3 linked regions of the Prochlorococcus marinus str. GP2 genome follow. The protein of the gene in region 1 binds, or shares a complex with, the protein of each later gene. Links are inferred from orthologs where the notes say so. Each region holds a gene or a part of one and is shown in the gene's direction. Other genes may lie near its edges. The genes, in order: EU91_RS06210, nuoH and EU91_RS06795.

Region 1 (5,024 bases):
AGTCATTGTTATTTTGTTCTTAAATCTAGTTGAGATTTAGCTTCATATCTTTGTGTTACGACAGGTGCTTTAGATTCAGATGATTGGAAATAACTATCTGGACGAGGAGTTCCGAAAGCATCGTAGGCTAAGCCTGTATATACAAATAAGAAGCCTGCTATAAAGATAGCTGGTAATGTTACTGCGTGAATAATCCAGTATCTAATACTGGTGATTATTTCAAAGAATGGGCGTTCACCCGTTGAACCTGCGGCCATAATCACAAATGTTTACCCTATGATCTTACAGTGTAAAATCATAAGTTCGCGAAGAAATTAACAGGTTGGTTACAGACAGTTGCTAAATCTTTCAAAAATTAATTTTTTTTTTACTATTAACTCGAGTTATTTGAAATTAGCTACTCCATTTAAGGATATAACCTCGCTCGCCAAGAACAAATCCTTTTTGATTGTCCAAAGCCTCCTTATCAATAAAAACTATTTTAATAAAGTTTGTTGGTAATTCAGAAGCAATAGGATCTTTATTCCAAGTTTTACCTTGATCTTTACTTACTATTAAAGTCCCATTACCCCCGCCAGCCCATATATCACCATTTGGATCCCATCCCATGTCTAGATAATTGTATCCATTAAGAATTGGTATAATTGGCTTTGACCAATTTTCTAGATCATTTGTATCTTCATTAAATCTAATTTCTGCTCCTCTAGAAAGCATCCATAAACTTCCTTCTGGATTAAAACCTATACTTTGAACTCTTTTACTACTGGCTCTTTGATGAGCTATCCATGCATCGCTATCATTTTCCAAAGTAGAAAAGAAATTACCTAGACTACTTACACTGACATAATCTCCTTTATTAGTTCTTCTTAAATCTCTTACACCTCCAGAACCAGATGCATCTACAACTTTTGCATTCCATGATTCACCACTATCTGATGTTTCATAAATAGCACCTGCAGTGGTAGCCAATTCTGCAACACCAGCATCAACAGTTGTTATTAGGAATGGTTGGCCTGGTAATTTGTTACCTAAAGATAAACGTGTCCAATTCTTTCCTGCGTCAAGTGTATGCATAACTAATGAGGGTTGACCTATTAACCATCCCTCTTCCCCTTTAAAATCTATATCTAGAAGACGAAAGTTCTCTTCACTTGGTAAATCTAAATTTCTTTTTTCCCAAGTTTCTCCTCCATCATTAGATTCCTTAATAAGTCTATTAGAACCAACTAAAAAACCATGATTATCATCTATAAAATCAACATCTAAAGCATTAGCCTGATCCTCAAACTGAATTGTTTTCCAAGGGCTGCTTTCACTCATCTTGACACCTGTAGATGAACAACTGCTTAAAACAAAACAGAGAACTACAGATAAAAGAAGATTAGGAATACTGGTTAAAAAATTTTTCATTTAATTATATTAATGCAAAGAGTACAAAGAAAGGAACATAGCAGCAGCAAACGCCAACCCTCCAAAAATCAATATATTTTTTTGTCCTGGAGGTAAACTATTAAATCCAAATCCATAAACTAAATTCTCTTCAAAACCACTAGGTTTAGATTTAGGACCTATATCCTTATAAAAATTTTTACCGGCTCGACAAACAGGGCAGGCAAAAGTATTCCCATCCAACTCTGAAAAAGGCGTATTTTTAGCTATGTTTAGTTTCTTATTTCCTTCAGACGGATCATAAATGTATCCACAGCTTCTACATTCAAATCTATTATGTTCTAGATTAGGAAAAGATTGTTCAACATTTATTCTTGAGGAGTTTTCAGAAAGTTTTTCTTTCTCAAAGTCCTCAACTATTTTGTTTTCCTCAGAGGCTGGTTGAATGTTTTCACTCACGGTTTATTATTGTTCTTTAAGAACTTTAAAAGATTTTGCTTAATTAAGCGACTTTTATTCAAAATTAATTTTTAAGATGTTTTTACTAACTGGTTATGAATATTTTTTAGGTTTCCTCCTGATTGCCGCAGCTGTACCAGTCTTGGCTCTAGTTACTAATCTTATCGTTGCCCCAAAAGGCAGAAGTGGGGAAAGAAAACTCACATATGAATCTGGAATGGAGCCTATAGGAGGAGCATGGATTCAATTTAATATTCGCTATTACATGTTTGCCTTGGTTTTCGTTATATTTGATGTTGAGACAGTATTCCTTTATCCTTGGGCTGTTGCCTTCAATAGATTAGGCTTATTAGCTTTTATTGAGGCTTTAATTTTCATTGCAATTCTTGTTATTGCTCTGGCATACGCATGGAGAAAAGGTGCTTTAGAATGGAGTTAAAAAATTGAATCCACAATTATCGCCAAAAGCAATAAGAGAAATCCGAGAAGGAACTTGCAATCCTCTTGGTGCACCCCAAGTTACTACAGATTTAAGCGAAAATATTATATTGACAAGCTTAGACGATCTTCATAATTGGGCTAGATTAAGCAGCCTATGGCCCCTCTTATATGGAACAGCTTGTTGTTTTATAGAATTTGCTGCCTTAATCGGATCTAGATTTGATTTTGATAGATTCGGATTAGTACCAAGGAGCTCGCCAAGGCAAGCCGATTTACTAATAGTTGCAGGAACAGTAACAATGAAAATGGCTCCAGCCCTAGTAAGACTTTATGAACAAATGCCTGAACCAAAATATGTGATTGCCATGGGTGCCTGTACAATCACAGGGGGAATGTTCAGTGCAGATTCTACTACTGCTGTAAGAGGAGTTGATAAATTGATTCCAGTTGATTTATACCTTCCAGGATGTCCACCAAGACCAGAAGCAATTTTTGATGCTGTAATTAAATTGAGAAAAAAAGTTGGGAATGAATCAATTTTAGAGCGCACAAAAACAGAGCAAACTCATAGATACATAACATATGATCATGAAATGAATCTTGTTTTCTCAGAAAATACAGGTGAATATCTAAACAAAACTTCAGCTAACGTAATATCCCCCTCCAAGAAAGAAAAAATAACTGAATTACCTCAAAATACCAAAAAAAATGAAGTTATTTATTCTGAAGAAGATTAATGGAAAAAGACGGTATAGCCACACCCTCAGATAGTGCAATAGAAAAAGAAGGGTTTATAAGCCAGTCTTTGTCTAAAGATGGAATTCCAAATCAATCTTTACCTGATGATCACATAGGAATTGAAAACATTTCTGTTGAACCTAAAAAATTATATGAAGCAGTATCAGCCTTGAGAAATTACGGTTTCAACTATCTCCAATGTCAAGGAGGATATGACGAGGGACCAGGCAAAAATCTTGTAAGTTTTTACCATTTTATAACTGTCGATGATTTACAAAAAATCGAAAAAATTAAAGAAGTCAGATTAAAAGTTTTCTTAAAAAGAGATTCTGATTTATCAATACCTAGTTTGTATAAAATTTTCAAAGGAAGTGATTGGCAAGAAAGAGAAACTTTTGATATGTATGGAATAAATTTTATTGATCATCCCAATCCCAAAAGACTATTAATGCCTGAAGATTGGAGAGGATGGCCATTAAGAAAAGATTATATTCAGCCAGATTTCTATGAACTTCAAGATGCTTATTAGTTTAATTTTTTTAATTTGCGGTAAATAAACATAACTGCTCTTGCTAGTCTCCTTGGGTCATGTCTAAGAGTTGGAGTTATTCTTTTTGAATACAATGGTGCTTGCAAAACATAGTAACCTTCCGATAATAATTTTTCTTTATTACATTGGACAGGCTCTGCCCCTCTACTCTCGTAATAGTCTACTAATGGAGACTTTTCAAATGCAATCTGAGATAAGATTGAGTTAAAAATTCGAGTATTAACTCCAAAATTTGATAATTGTTTTTCTATCGCTTTGATATGTTGATAGACATCAAGTCCATCTGTTTCTCCAGGTTGAGTCATCAAATTACTTATGTAAATTTTAGGAGCATTACTCTGCAACAAGGCATCTACTATCTCTGGTACTAAAAGATTAGGCAATAAAGAAGTGTATAGACTACCTGGGCCAAGAACAATTAAATCAGCTTCTTTTATAGATTCAATAGCACTTGGAAGAGCTGAAGGATTTTCTGGTAGGTAACCAATCCTCGAAATAATTTTTTTAGATTTACTGATCTTGGTTTCACCAAAAATTTTTTCACCATCTTCTAATTCGGCCCATAACATCACATCAATATTTGTTGCAGGTAAAACTTGACCTTGGACCGCCAAAACCTTACTAGAGGCTTGAACTGCTTTTTCTAAACTGCCTGTAATTGTTGTTAAAGCAGACAAGAAGAGATTTCCAAAACTATGACCTTCCAGCCCACTTCCCCCTGAAAATCTGTACTGAAATAATCTAGTTAAAGTAGGTTCTTCGTTTGATAAGGCTGCCAAACAATTTCTAATATCTCCTGGAGGTTGTACACCTAATTGTTTTCTGAGAATTCCACTACTTCCACCATCATCGGATACAGTTACGATTGCTGTAATATTACTACTGTAATTTTTTAAGCCTTTCAATAAAGTAGATAAGCCTGTACCGCCCCCAATTGCAACAATATTTGGGCCTCTGTTTAATTTACTTTTAACTCTTAATGCATCAACTAAAAATGTATCTTTTTCTGGAACAAGCGCTTTTTGAATAGAATTAATACTTCTATTTTGTCCAATCCCTATTAATAATATTCCAATAACAAAAATTAATGGTCCTATGAATGAAACAGGAAAAATATTAGTTAAACCGGTGATTACAGAAAAAAAGATTTCAATAAGCCAATAGAGCGGTCTTAAATTTGTCCAAATTGCCAAGCCTAATAATGTTGTCAAAAAACCTAAAGCAGATGTAAACATCCATCTTTTTATTACCAATCCTGGCAAAAGCCAACTCAAAATTCTTAAGATTTTGTTTAACAAGGCAAAATTAGTCTTTTTAAAATTTTTATAGTACCTTCTTACCCTTTTTTTACGATTATTCATCAAAAAACCTCTTAAATTATTTTTCTCTAATTTAAAGATTATATAAAATCATTATAAATCAAATTCATACATGCTTTTTTTATTTC
Region 2 (5,041 bases), 130 kb from region 1 along the record:
ATTTATTTCAAATTTAGATAGTTTTAATATTGTCAATAATAATTTAAAAGATAAAACTCAAGACAACTTTTTTTTAATAGAAGAATCTATATTAGATTACTTAGGTATAGATCTAGGAAACAATAAAATAGAAGATATCTATGATAACGAACTTATAATCTCAACTTTTGAAAATAATAAAAAGCTTAAGGATGATATTTTGATAGTTTTTAAAATTAAGCCAGAAAAAACAATAGAAGATTTATTGAATTTGCCTAATAAAATTGATCAGAATGATGAAATAATTTTAATTAATAGAGAAAACAAAATAAATTTCCTTAACTTTATATACCGAACCGAGGATAATTATATAATTGCCTCATCAGATAAAAAATTAATCAAAAATAGTATTAACTCCAGCATTAATTTTAAAGAAAAAAAATTTCAATATGAGGGAGAACTTTTTGGATTAAAAAACGAAAAAAATGTATTGTTCACAAAGAAATTTTTGGGAAGTATATTTTTTGATAAAGAAAATTTTACTAATCAAAATAAGGATATCATAGCTACAACATTTGACTTTAAAAATAAACATTTAATTTTAAAATCTTATTTACTAAATAATAAAAAAAATATTGATATTCTTACTTACGATCAGTTAAAAAATCAAGAGAATACTAATGAAGATAATCCTGAAATTTCAATTTTTAGTGATATAAAAAATTTTGACAAATATCTAAAACCTTTAATAAATGATTTTGAACTCAATTTTTTTGAAGAGTTTAATCAAAATGATAATCAAAACATTTTAATTATCAATGCAAATAAAGATTGGATTATTACATTTGAAAAAAATAATGAAGATCAATTTGATTTAAGTGCTTTGAAAAAACTAAAGGATTTCAACAAATATACTTTGAAACAAAATAAAGATATTTATTCGATATATTCCAAAGATATTCTTGAAGAAAAAGACGATGTTATAAAACAATTAACTTATGAAAATATCTATTCAATAGAATCGGAAGATTTACAAATCATAAGTAATCATTTAATTGATGGTAAAAAACTAGATAAAATATCAAAAAAATTTTTTAACCTAAAAAGTAATAAAGATAAATCTGCTTTTCTTTATTCAAAAGTTAATATCAAAAATGGTAATTCTAATAAAATTGAATATTTTACTAATTTCCAGGATCTTAATTTTCTCATTAGAAATATCCTAAAAATATCAAATGAAGAATCGCTAGAAATCATAAGTCAATCTATTCCTGAAAAAAATCCAATTCTTTATAAAGAAACAATATTAAAAATTCTTTAAATTAAATTTATTAAAACAAGCTTCAAACACAATCATTTTAATTTTTTGTGAAGTTAATATCTTGTGGTTAATTAAAAATTATTTGACTATCTTTAATCTATAAGTATTTGAAATTGAATTAAGCAATTGGATAGCAACAAACTAATTTTAAAACCAGGATTAGAGGGTGTTCCAGTTACTAATTCATCAATCTGTGATATTGACGGCAACAAAGGGAAATTATTGTACAGAGGCTATTCAATTGAGGAACTATCCCAAAAAAGCAGTTTCTTAGAAACTGCTTACCTATTGATTTGGGGTGAATTGCCCACAGCTATTCAACTAAGAGATTTCGAACAAGAAGTTCAGATGCATAGAAGGTTAAGTTTTAGAGTCAGAGATATGATGAAATGTTTCCCCGCAACCGGTCATCCTATGGATGCTCTTCAATCTAGTGCAGCTTCTTTGGGACTCTTCTATTCACGTAGAGCAATAGATGATCCTAATTACATCTACAACGCAGTTATAAGACTAATAGCAAAGATACCCACAATGATTGCTGCGTTTCAACTAATTAGAAAAGGACAAGACCCAATTCAACCTAGAGATGATTTAACTTACTCATCAAATTTTCTTTACATGCTGACTGAAAAAGAACAAGATCCTATAGCTGCAAAAGTTTTTGATAGGTGTTTAATTCTACATGCCGAACATAGTTTAAACGCAAGTACATTTAGCGCTAGAGTTACAGCAAGTACTCTTACAGACCCATATGCTGTCATTGCCTCTGCAGTAGGAACCCTTGCTGGCCCGCTGCATGGAGGAGCAAATGAAGATGTAATTGCAATGTTAGAAGAGATTAAAACTCCAGAAAATGCTGGGTCTTTTTTAGATAATGCAATTAAAAATAAAAGTAAGATAATGGGGTTCGGCCACAGAGAATATAAAGTTAAAGATCCAAGAGCAATAATTCTTCAAAAACTGGCAGAAGAGCTTTTTATTAGATTTGGAGCAGATGAAATGTATGAAGTTGCTAAATCACTTGAGGCAGAAGCAATACCAAGACTTGGACCTAAGGGTATATTCCCTAACGTGGATTTTTATTCTGGTCTTGTTTATAGAAAACTTGGTATTCCTCGTGATTTATTTACTCCAATTTTTGCCATATCTAGAGTGGCTGGTTGGTTAGCTCATTGGAGAGAGCAACTTGGAGCAAATAGAATTTTCAGACCATCCCAAATCTATACAGGTTCAGCACCAAGAGATTGGATCAGCCTAGAAAGTAGAGAATAATATTTGCAGCTTTTCATAAAAAACACACATATTGTTTGTGAAGAGTTAATCTATTAAGTAAATAACATAAAAATTTTGGAATACGGATTAGATCTCGAATATAGTTTTAATGAATTCTTAAAGGGTTTTGGCCTTTCCAGCGAAATCGCTCACATAATTTGGCTCCCTCTCCCTATGCTTTTGGTTTTGGTAGCGGCAGTTGTTGGCGTTTTAGTAACAGTTTGGCTTGAAAGAAAAATATCTGCTGCTGCTCAACAAAGAATAGGCCCCGAATATGCAGGAGCGCTTGGTGTTCTCCAACCAATTGCAGATGGTCTTAAGTTACTTGTCAAAGAAGATATTATTCCTGCTAAAGCGGATGGAATTCTCTTCACTGCAGGACCTATTTTAGTTCTTGTCCCTGTGATTCTGTCATGGTTAATTGTCCCTTTTGGACAAAACCTTTTGATAAGTAACGTTGGAATTGGAATTTTCCTATGGATCGCTTTAAGCAGTATCCAGCCAATTGGACTTCTCATGAGCGGGTATGCATCCAATAATAAATATTCATTGTTAGGAGGTTTAAGAGCAGCAGCTCAATCAATAAGTTATGAAATCCCTTTGGCTTTATCTGTACTGGCTATCGTATTAATGACTAATTCTCTAAGTACTGTTGACATTGTCAACCAACAAAGTGGGGCTGGAATCCTAAGTTGGAATATATGGAGACAACCAGTAGGTTTTATAGTCTTTTGGATCTGTGCTCTTGCAGAATGTGAGAGACTTCCATTTGACTTACCCGAAGCGGAAGAAGAATTAGTTGCAGGATATCAAACTGAATATGCAGGAATGAAATTCGCATTGTTCTACCTTGGTAGTTACATTAATTTAATCCTTTCAGCTTTATTGGTATCAATACTTTATTTAGGAGGATGGGGTTTTCCTATTCCAGTTGAATTAATAGCTAAGTTTCTAAATTTGCCAATTAATTCACCCTTCATACAAGTTTTCACTGCATCAATAGGAATTGTAATGACTGTATTAAAAGCATATCTTTTAGTTTTCATTGCAATATTATTGCGTTGGACAACTCCTAGAGTAAGAATAGATCAACTATTAGATCTTGGATGGAAGTTTCTTCTTCCAATTTCTCTTGCTAATCTTTTGATAACTGCAGGATTAAAACTTGCTTTTCCGCAATTCTTTGGTGGTTAAATTTAAGTAAAAATACTTAAATTAAAAATTAATCCACTAAAATAAAATAACTAAGTAAATTCTTCAAAATGAAAAATTTCCTTCAACAAATAAATAGCTATATCAAAGAAGCATTTAATGCTGGGAAATACTTATACAATGGTATAACAGTAACTTTTGACCATCTTCGAAGAAGACCTGTTACTGTCCAATATCCATATGAAAAATTAATACCCTCTGAAAGATATAGAGGAAGAATACATTATGAATTCGATAAATGTATTGCCTGCGAAGTTTGTGTGAGAGTATGTCCCATTAATCTCCCAGTAGTTGATTGGGTAATGAATAAAGAAACCAAAAAAAAGGAACTTCGAAATTATTCAATAGATTTCGGAGTTTGTATATTTTGTGGAAATTGTGTTGAATATTGTCCAACTAATTGTCTATCAATGACCGAAGAATATGAATTAGCTACTTTTGACAGACACAATCTAAATTTCGATAATGTAGCACTTGGTAGACTACCTACAAACGTCACAACAGATCCCTCAGTTAAACCTCTAAGAGAACTTGCCTATCTTCCTAAAGGTGTTATGGACCCTCATGAAATCCCAGCTTCAGATACTAGAGTTGGTAAATTACCTGAAGAAGTCTATGATTGGATGAAGCCTGAATCAAATGAAAATAAAGATAAAGTTTCTAGTCCAACTAATTAATTTCTATTAATTTATGTCCATCGCAATAACAACACAATTTATTTCTTTTATAGTTCTATCTTTAGTTGTCATTATTGGAGCCCTTGGGGTTGTATTGCTAGAAAGTATTGTTTATTCAGCTTTTCTTCTGGGGGGAGTTTTTATGAGTGTGGCAGGATTATATCTTCTTTTAAATGCAAGTTTTGTTGCTGCGGCACAAGTTTTAGTGTATGTGGGTGCAGTGAATGTATTAATTATTTTTGCTATTATGCTCGTCAATAAAAAAGAAGATTTAAAGCCTATCAATGACATTAAATCGAGAAGAATAATATCAACATCGATATGTTTAACCCTACTAAGTCTCTTAATAAGAGTTGACTTGACTAATATATGGAGCCTCTCAAGTCCTCAAAACTCTATTAGAGAAGAATCAACTATCAGAATTGGTGAACATCTATTCAGTGATTATTTACTCCCATTTGAAGTAGCTTCAGTTTTGCTTTTAATGGCAATGATTGGGGCTATTATTTTAGCTAGAAGAGATGTAATGACCAAAGATATTTCGACAGGACTACCTGTAGATCAAGAATTAATTGAAAAA
Region 3 (5,034 bases), 110 kb from region 1 along the record:
GTAAAAGCCATTCAGGAACAACTTCTAAAAATCTTTCTAATACTTCAATCTCTTTATTAACAGCAATTCTTAGTGCTTGAAATGTTTTTGTTGCGGGGTGAATTTTTTTATATCTTTGTTTTGGTGGGAAGCAGCCTGCAATAGAATAAGCTAACTCTTTGGTCCCAGAATATTTCCCATTTTCCTTCAAATCCATTTTTATTTTCCTAGCAATCTTTCTTGATAATCTCTCATCTCCATATTTATAAATTAAGTTAGCTAGATCCTTTTCATTTAAAGCCTCAATTAATTTCTCTGCATCATCCTCAAGAAGAGGATTCATGCGCATATCAAGTGGACCGTCTTTTTGGAAACTAAATCCTCTTTTAGGGTCATCAATTTGGTTACTATTTATGCCAAGATCTGCAATTACAAAAGAAACTTTTTCTTTTGGTATAAAATCAGCAAAATTAGAAGCCTTTATATCAATTCTATTTTTAAATTCATCAAGTTTTTTGGATGCTGATATTCTCGCGAATGGATCTTGATCAATTCCAATTATATTTAAATCCGAATATTTTTTCAATAAATGATAAGAGTGCCCTCCTCCGCCTAAAGTTGCGTCTATTCCCTTGAGTTGGTTGTTATGTATTAATGGGAAATGCTCTAATGAGGCCATAATCTCATCTGTCATAACTGATTTATGATTGAAAAAAGATGAATCAGATAGGTCAGTTTGCATAACTTTCGACTAAGATTTGTTTAGAAGTTAAATTTTGAATGGCTCAGCTAGAGACTAGAACAGAACCAATGGTGGTCAATTTTGGCCCTCACCACCCCTCAATGCATGGGGTTTTAAGGTTAGTTGTAACGCTTGATGGTGAGAATGTCATTGATTGTGAGCCTGTAATTGGATATTTACATAGAGGAATGGAAAAGATAGCTGAAAATAGGACAAATGTAATGTATGTCCCTTATGTAAGCAGAATGGATTATGCAGCAGGAATGTTTTATGAAGCTATTGTAGTAAATGCTCCTGAAAGATTAGCTAATATTCCAGTTCCTAGAAGAGCTAGTTACATCAGAGTTTTAATGCTGGAACTTAATCGTATTGCTAATCATCTTTTATGGCTTGGCCCCTTTTTGGCAGATGTTGGAGCTCAAACTCCATTTTTCTATATTTTTAGAGAAAGAGAAATGATTTATGATCTTTGGGAAGCTGCTACAGGACAAAGACTAATAAATAATAATTTCTTTAGGATAGGTGGTGTCGCATGTGATCTTCCATACGGATGGTTAGAAAAATGTATAGACTTTTGCGATTGGTTCGGTCCAAAGATAGATGAATACGAAAAATTAATTACAAATAATCCTATTTTTAGAAAAAGAATTGAAGGTCTTGGAACAATCCAAAGAGATCAGGCAATTAATTGGTCTTTGTCTGGCCCAATGCTAAGAGCTTCTGGAGTTTCTTGGGATTTAAGGAAAGTTGATAGTTATGAATGTTATGACGATTTTGATTGGCAGATTGCTTCAGAAAAAGAAGGAGATTGTTATGCGAGATATCGAGTCAGAGTTGAAGAGATGAGACAATCACTTAGTATTATTCGTCAAGCTTGCAAAATGATTCCAGGTGGTCCAACAGAAAATTTGGAAGCTAAAAGAATGGCTACTGAGGATAAGAAGAGTGAAATATTTGGTATTGACTATCAATATGTAGCTAAGAAGGTTGCTCCAACTTTTAAAATACCTAATGGAGAATTGTATACAAGATTAGAGTCAGGTAAAGGAGAAATAGGTGTATTTATTCAAGGAAATAATGAAGTTACCCCATGGAGATTTAAAATTAGAGCGGCTGATTTAAATAATCTACAAATATTGCCACATATACTAAAAGGTGCCAAAATCGCCGATATTATGGCAATCCTTGGCTCAATAGATGTCATTATGGGATCTGTTGATAGATAAGTTCTTTAAATGAAACCCGCTGATTGGTTAATATTGCAGAAGAAAGTAAGATTTGGTGATTGTGATTCTGCAGGTGTAATTCATTTTCATAACTTATTAAAATGGTCTCACGAAGCCTGGGAAGAGAGTATTGAAATTTATGGGATTCCTTATCAAGATATTTTTCCGGATTTTTCTATACGTAAATCTCAAATTATTTTTCCCATAGTAAATTGCGAAGCTAACTTTCTTGCGCCTATAAAAATTGGAGATTTCTTAAAAATAAAAATTTCCCCTCATAAAATTAATACACATTTGTTCCAAGTAAATAGCTTTTTTATAAAAAATGAAAATAAAGTAGCAGAAGGAAAAATAATACATTGTTCTTTAGATATTGATTCAAGAAATAAAATAGAACTTCCCGATCAGTTAGTAAGATGGATAGAGGCTTCAAATGTAAGTGCAAATTTAAAAGAGTGCTAATTATTATTTTTTAAATTTATAGTTTATTTTTTCTTTACTGGCATTTTTATTTTTAACAATCCACTTTTCAGGTTTTTCATGTTTAGGCCAATTTTGAGAAAAATTTTTTAATAAATTTAAAGAATTTTCAATCTTTTTATGGTTTGTAAGTTCTCTAAATTCAACAATTATTTTAATTTTATTTCCCCATAATTTGTCTGATACTTTTGAAATATTGAATTTATTAATTGGGATATTTTCTTTGATAATGAAATCATTTAATCGAGTTTCAATTACTTTTGGAAAAACGATTTCTCCTCCTGAATTAAAAGCTTTATCACTTCTTCCAAGAAAGTTTAAATATAAAGAATTATTGATTTGATTAATTTCACCTAAATCACCGGTTTGCCACCACCCATTTTTATTTTTGAAATTTTTAGTTTTTGAAGAGTCTATTATTTCGTTTCCAATTCTGGCTGATTTAATCTCGATTAACCCTTGTGTGTTAATTCTTATTTGCGTATCAGGTAGTATTTCTCCAACATTTTTAAAACCCATTAAGAATTCTTTTGGTTTTAAACTCGTAACCATTGCTGCTGTTTCAGTTGATCCGTAACAAGGTGCTAATTTTATTTTTTCTTCTATACATTGTTCTGCAGTTTCGCCTGAAATAGAAGCTCCACCTACCCAAATTAGATCAAAAATTTTAAGCCAACTAATACCATCTTTTTGAGCTAAAAGTCTTTGTAATTGGGTCGGTACTAATGATGTAATCAGATGTTTTTTATTTTTTTTAGATTTTTTTGTAAAAATTAAAAGTTCTCGAGTTTTTTTTATTAAATTTGGAGAAATATTAATACAATCACATCCCCAAGTTTGACTTCTAAAAATTGGCATTAAGCCACTTATATGGTTCAGGGGTAAAGTATTTAAAATTAAGCAGTTTTGCAATTCAAATCCTTGTTCTATTAGCCATTGTCCTGATGTAAAGGCAGATAATTTAAGATTATCTAGATGGTGAAAACATTTTCTTGGATTTCCAGAACTACCACTACTGTTTAAGATAATTGCTGGCCCATTTTCAGTAATTGAATCTAATACATCTTCATCTTCATAAAATTTGTTTTTTACATAAATAATTTTATTCTCTCTAATTTTTTCAACAATTTTCTCTACAGATTGAGTTTCATTATTTTCAACTTCAATAGTATGAATTTTATTTTTCATAGTTGATCCCATATCTTTTTTGCTTCATTTAAAAATAGAAACGAATTAGGGAATTTATTCATTGCTAAACCAGGAACTTTTGGAGTTGGTCCTTGTAATTGTAGAGACGATAAATGATAAAGCCATCTCTTCCCTATTCCAGTTTCAAATGAAGTACTTATAGATATTAAAGCTTTTTTATTTTCTAATTCTCTTAATAGTTTAACTGGATTATTTTCTTGAGAAGGCCTTCGAATTTGCCAACCCTTCCACTCATCAATCAAAGTTGGAAATTTTAAAAGTGATTCGTCTAAGGCTATAGGGATTTTTTTGTTGAGTTCTTTCATTCCTTCAATATCATCAACACAGAGAGGTTGCTCTAACCAATCTATATTTTTGTTATCTTTCAAAATATCAACCCATCTTTTAGCTATCTTTCTACCCCAAGAACCATTAGCATCTATTCTTAACTTAATATTATTTCCTATTCGGCTTAAAATTTCTTCTAAATTTTTTTCTTCCTCATGGTTTTCTTTTAATGCTACTTTCCATTTTATGGTTAATGATTTTCCGATATTAGATTGTCTTTTTTTAATTTCATTTAGCTCTGAAATTACATTTTCAGAATTCAACAGTATGGCTGTTTTATCAATTTCATCAAAGGCGTAGTTTTCTTTAAAAATTATTTTTCCATTTATCTCAGCTAATGCAGAATTTATTGCAGATTGAATGCATGGGTGAAAAATATTTATGTGCTCAGATAAATTAAATAGTTCTACATACTCAGGGATCATATTTAGTTGTTTTGCACATTTTTTTAAGTCTTCTTCTAGAAGTGGTGAAACTTCTCCAAATCCAATTTTTTTTTCATTACTTGTTAATTTAATTATCCAACCCAGTTTTGTAACATAAGTGGTTTTAGAATTTTCTACTTTTGTGGATAACTTAAATCTATAAGATTTTTTTTTAAAAATTAAGTTCATTTATTAACCAAGTAATTAAATATTAATCCTGTAATTAAGCCAACTCCATTAAGAGTTTGAAATTTTATTGCGATGAATTTAGAATTTTTTATTGCAGAAGGTTTGTTATAAGAATATTTTAATAAATTTATAAGTCTTATTGCTTGAGGAGAACTAATCAAATAAAGGATACAAAACACTGGAATAAATCCAGTAACTATAGTTAAAAGTTGAAAAATATATATTGTAAAAATTATCCAAGGCACAAATTGAGAACCTTTTTTTGCTCCTAGTCGAACCAAAGGTGAATTTTTCCCATGCTTTTTATCTTCAGAAATTTGATGAAAATGTGAACAAAATAATACAAGAGTTGTTGCTAACGAAGGTCCTGAACCAAGCAATAAAGAAACTTTCCAGGGAATAACTTCGAAGTAAATATTAGAAGGATTTAACGCAATTAAGACTGCAGAGTAGGCAA

The links.
Region 2: the proteins of EU91_RS06210 (region 1) and nuoH are in contact, whole or in part, in a cryo-EM structure (PDB 6KHJ), measured with the Thermosynechococcus vestitus proteins. The link is inferred for Prochlorococcus marinus str. GP2 from one-to-one orthologs. Residues at the interface, in WP_126986108.1 of Thermosynechococcus vestitus: Gly6, Tyr7, Glu8, Tyr9, Phe10, Gly12, Phe13, Leu14, Ile16, Cys17, Ser18, Pro21, Ala24, Leu25, Ala27, Ser28, Leu31, Arg32, Pro33, Ser35, Arg40, Leu41, Thr42, Thr43, Tyr44, Glu45, Ile51, Gly53, Ala54, Trp55; in WP_126985484.1 of Thermosynechococcus vestitus: Gln8, Lys26, Trp29, Leu30, Pro33, Met34, Met37, Leu38, Leu83, Ile84, Phe85, Lys86, Glu87, Asp88, Val89, Leu90, Pro91, Ala92, Thr100, Ala104, Val107, Ile108, Phe111, Leu112, Tyr114, Ile115, Ile125, Ser126, Leu128, Phe133.
Region 3: the proteins of EU91_RS06210 (region 1) and EU91_RS06795 are in contact, whole or in part, in a cryo-EM structure (PDB 6ZJN), measured with the Thermus thermophilus proteins. The link is inferred for Prochlorococcus marinus str. GP2 from one-to-one orthologs. Residues at the interface, in WP_096411116.1 of Thermus thermophilus: Glu45, Ser46, Asn48, Pro50, Ala51, Gly52, Glu53; in WP_223903221.1 of Thermus thermophilus: Met26, Thr27, Asn29, Gly31, Pro32, His34.

The regions. Positions count from the first base shown.
Region 1 is NZ_JNAH01000003.1:265,464-270,487, reverse strand. Bases 763-3,605 are described here. They hold EU91_RS06210 (NAD(P)H-quinone oxidoreductase subunit 3), read left to right. Parts: upstream 763-1,924; coding sequence 1,925-2,287; downstream 2,288-3,605. Other genes in these bases: EU91_RS06225 (gluconeogenesis factor YvcK family protein), read right to left, coding at 3,553-3,605; EU91_RS06220 (NAD(P)H-quinone oxidoreductase subunit J), read left to right, coding at 3,026-3,556; EU91_RS06215 (NADH dehydrogenase subunit K), read left to right, coding at 2,292-3,026; EU91_RS06205 (rubredoxin), read right to left, coding at 1,420-1,848; EU91_RS06200 (photosynthesis system II assembly factor Ycf48), read right to left, coding at 763-1,410. Outside these bases: psbF (cytochrome b559 subunit beta), read right to left, coding at 1-6; psbE (cytochrome b559 subunit alpha), read right to left, coding at 9-257; more of EU91_RS06200, read right to left, coding at 394-762; more of EU91_RS06225, read right to left, coding at 3,606-4,938. UniProt on the Escherichia coli protein: NDH-1 shuttles electrons from NADH, via FMN and iron-sulfur (Fe-S) centers, to quinones in the respiratory chain. The immediate electron acceptor for the enzyme in this species is believed to be ubiquinone.
Region 2 is NZ_JNAH01000003.1:141,024-146,064, reverse strand. Bases 1,847-4,706 are described here. They hold nuoH (NADH-quinone oxidoreductase subunit NuoH), read left to right. Parts: upstream 1,847-2,647; coding sequence 2,648-3,766; downstream 3,767-4,706. Other genes in these bases: EU91_RS06865 (NADH-quinone oxidoreductase subunit J), read left to right, coding at 4,475-4,706; ndhI (NAD(P)H-quinone oxidoreductase subunit I), read left to right, coding at 3,835-4,461; EU91_RS06850 (citrate synthase), read left to right, coding at 1,847-2,572. In the rest of the region: EU91_RS06845 (hypothetical protein), read left to right, coding at 1-1,300; more of EU91_RS06850, read left to right, coding at 1,427-1,846; more of EU91_RS06865, read left to right, coding at 4,707-5,041. UniProt on the Escherichia coli protein: NDH-1 shuttles electrons from NADH, via FMN and iron-sulfur (Fe-S) centers, to quinones in the respiratory chain. The immediate electron acceptor for the enzyme in this species is believed to be ubiquinone.
Region 3 is NZ_JNAH01000003.1:152,398-157,431, forward strand. The notes cover bases 1-2,853. They hold EU91_RS06795 (NAD(P)H-quinone oxidoreductase subunit H), read left to right. Parts: upstream 1-759; coding sequence 760-1,947; downstream 1,948-2,853. Other genes in these bases: rsmH (16S rRNA (cytosine(1402)-N(4))-methyltransferase RsmH), read right to left, coding at 1-721; EU91_RS06790 (acyl-CoA thioesterase), read left to right, coding at 1,957-2,409; EU91_RS06785 (AMP-binding protein), read right to left, coding at 2,413-2,853. In the rest of the region: more of EU91_RS06785, read right to left, coding at 2,854-3,615; EU91_RS06780 (o-succinylbenzoate synthase), read right to left, coding at 3,612-4,577; menA (2-carboxy-1,4-naphthoquinone phytyltransferase), read right to left, coding at 4,574-5,034.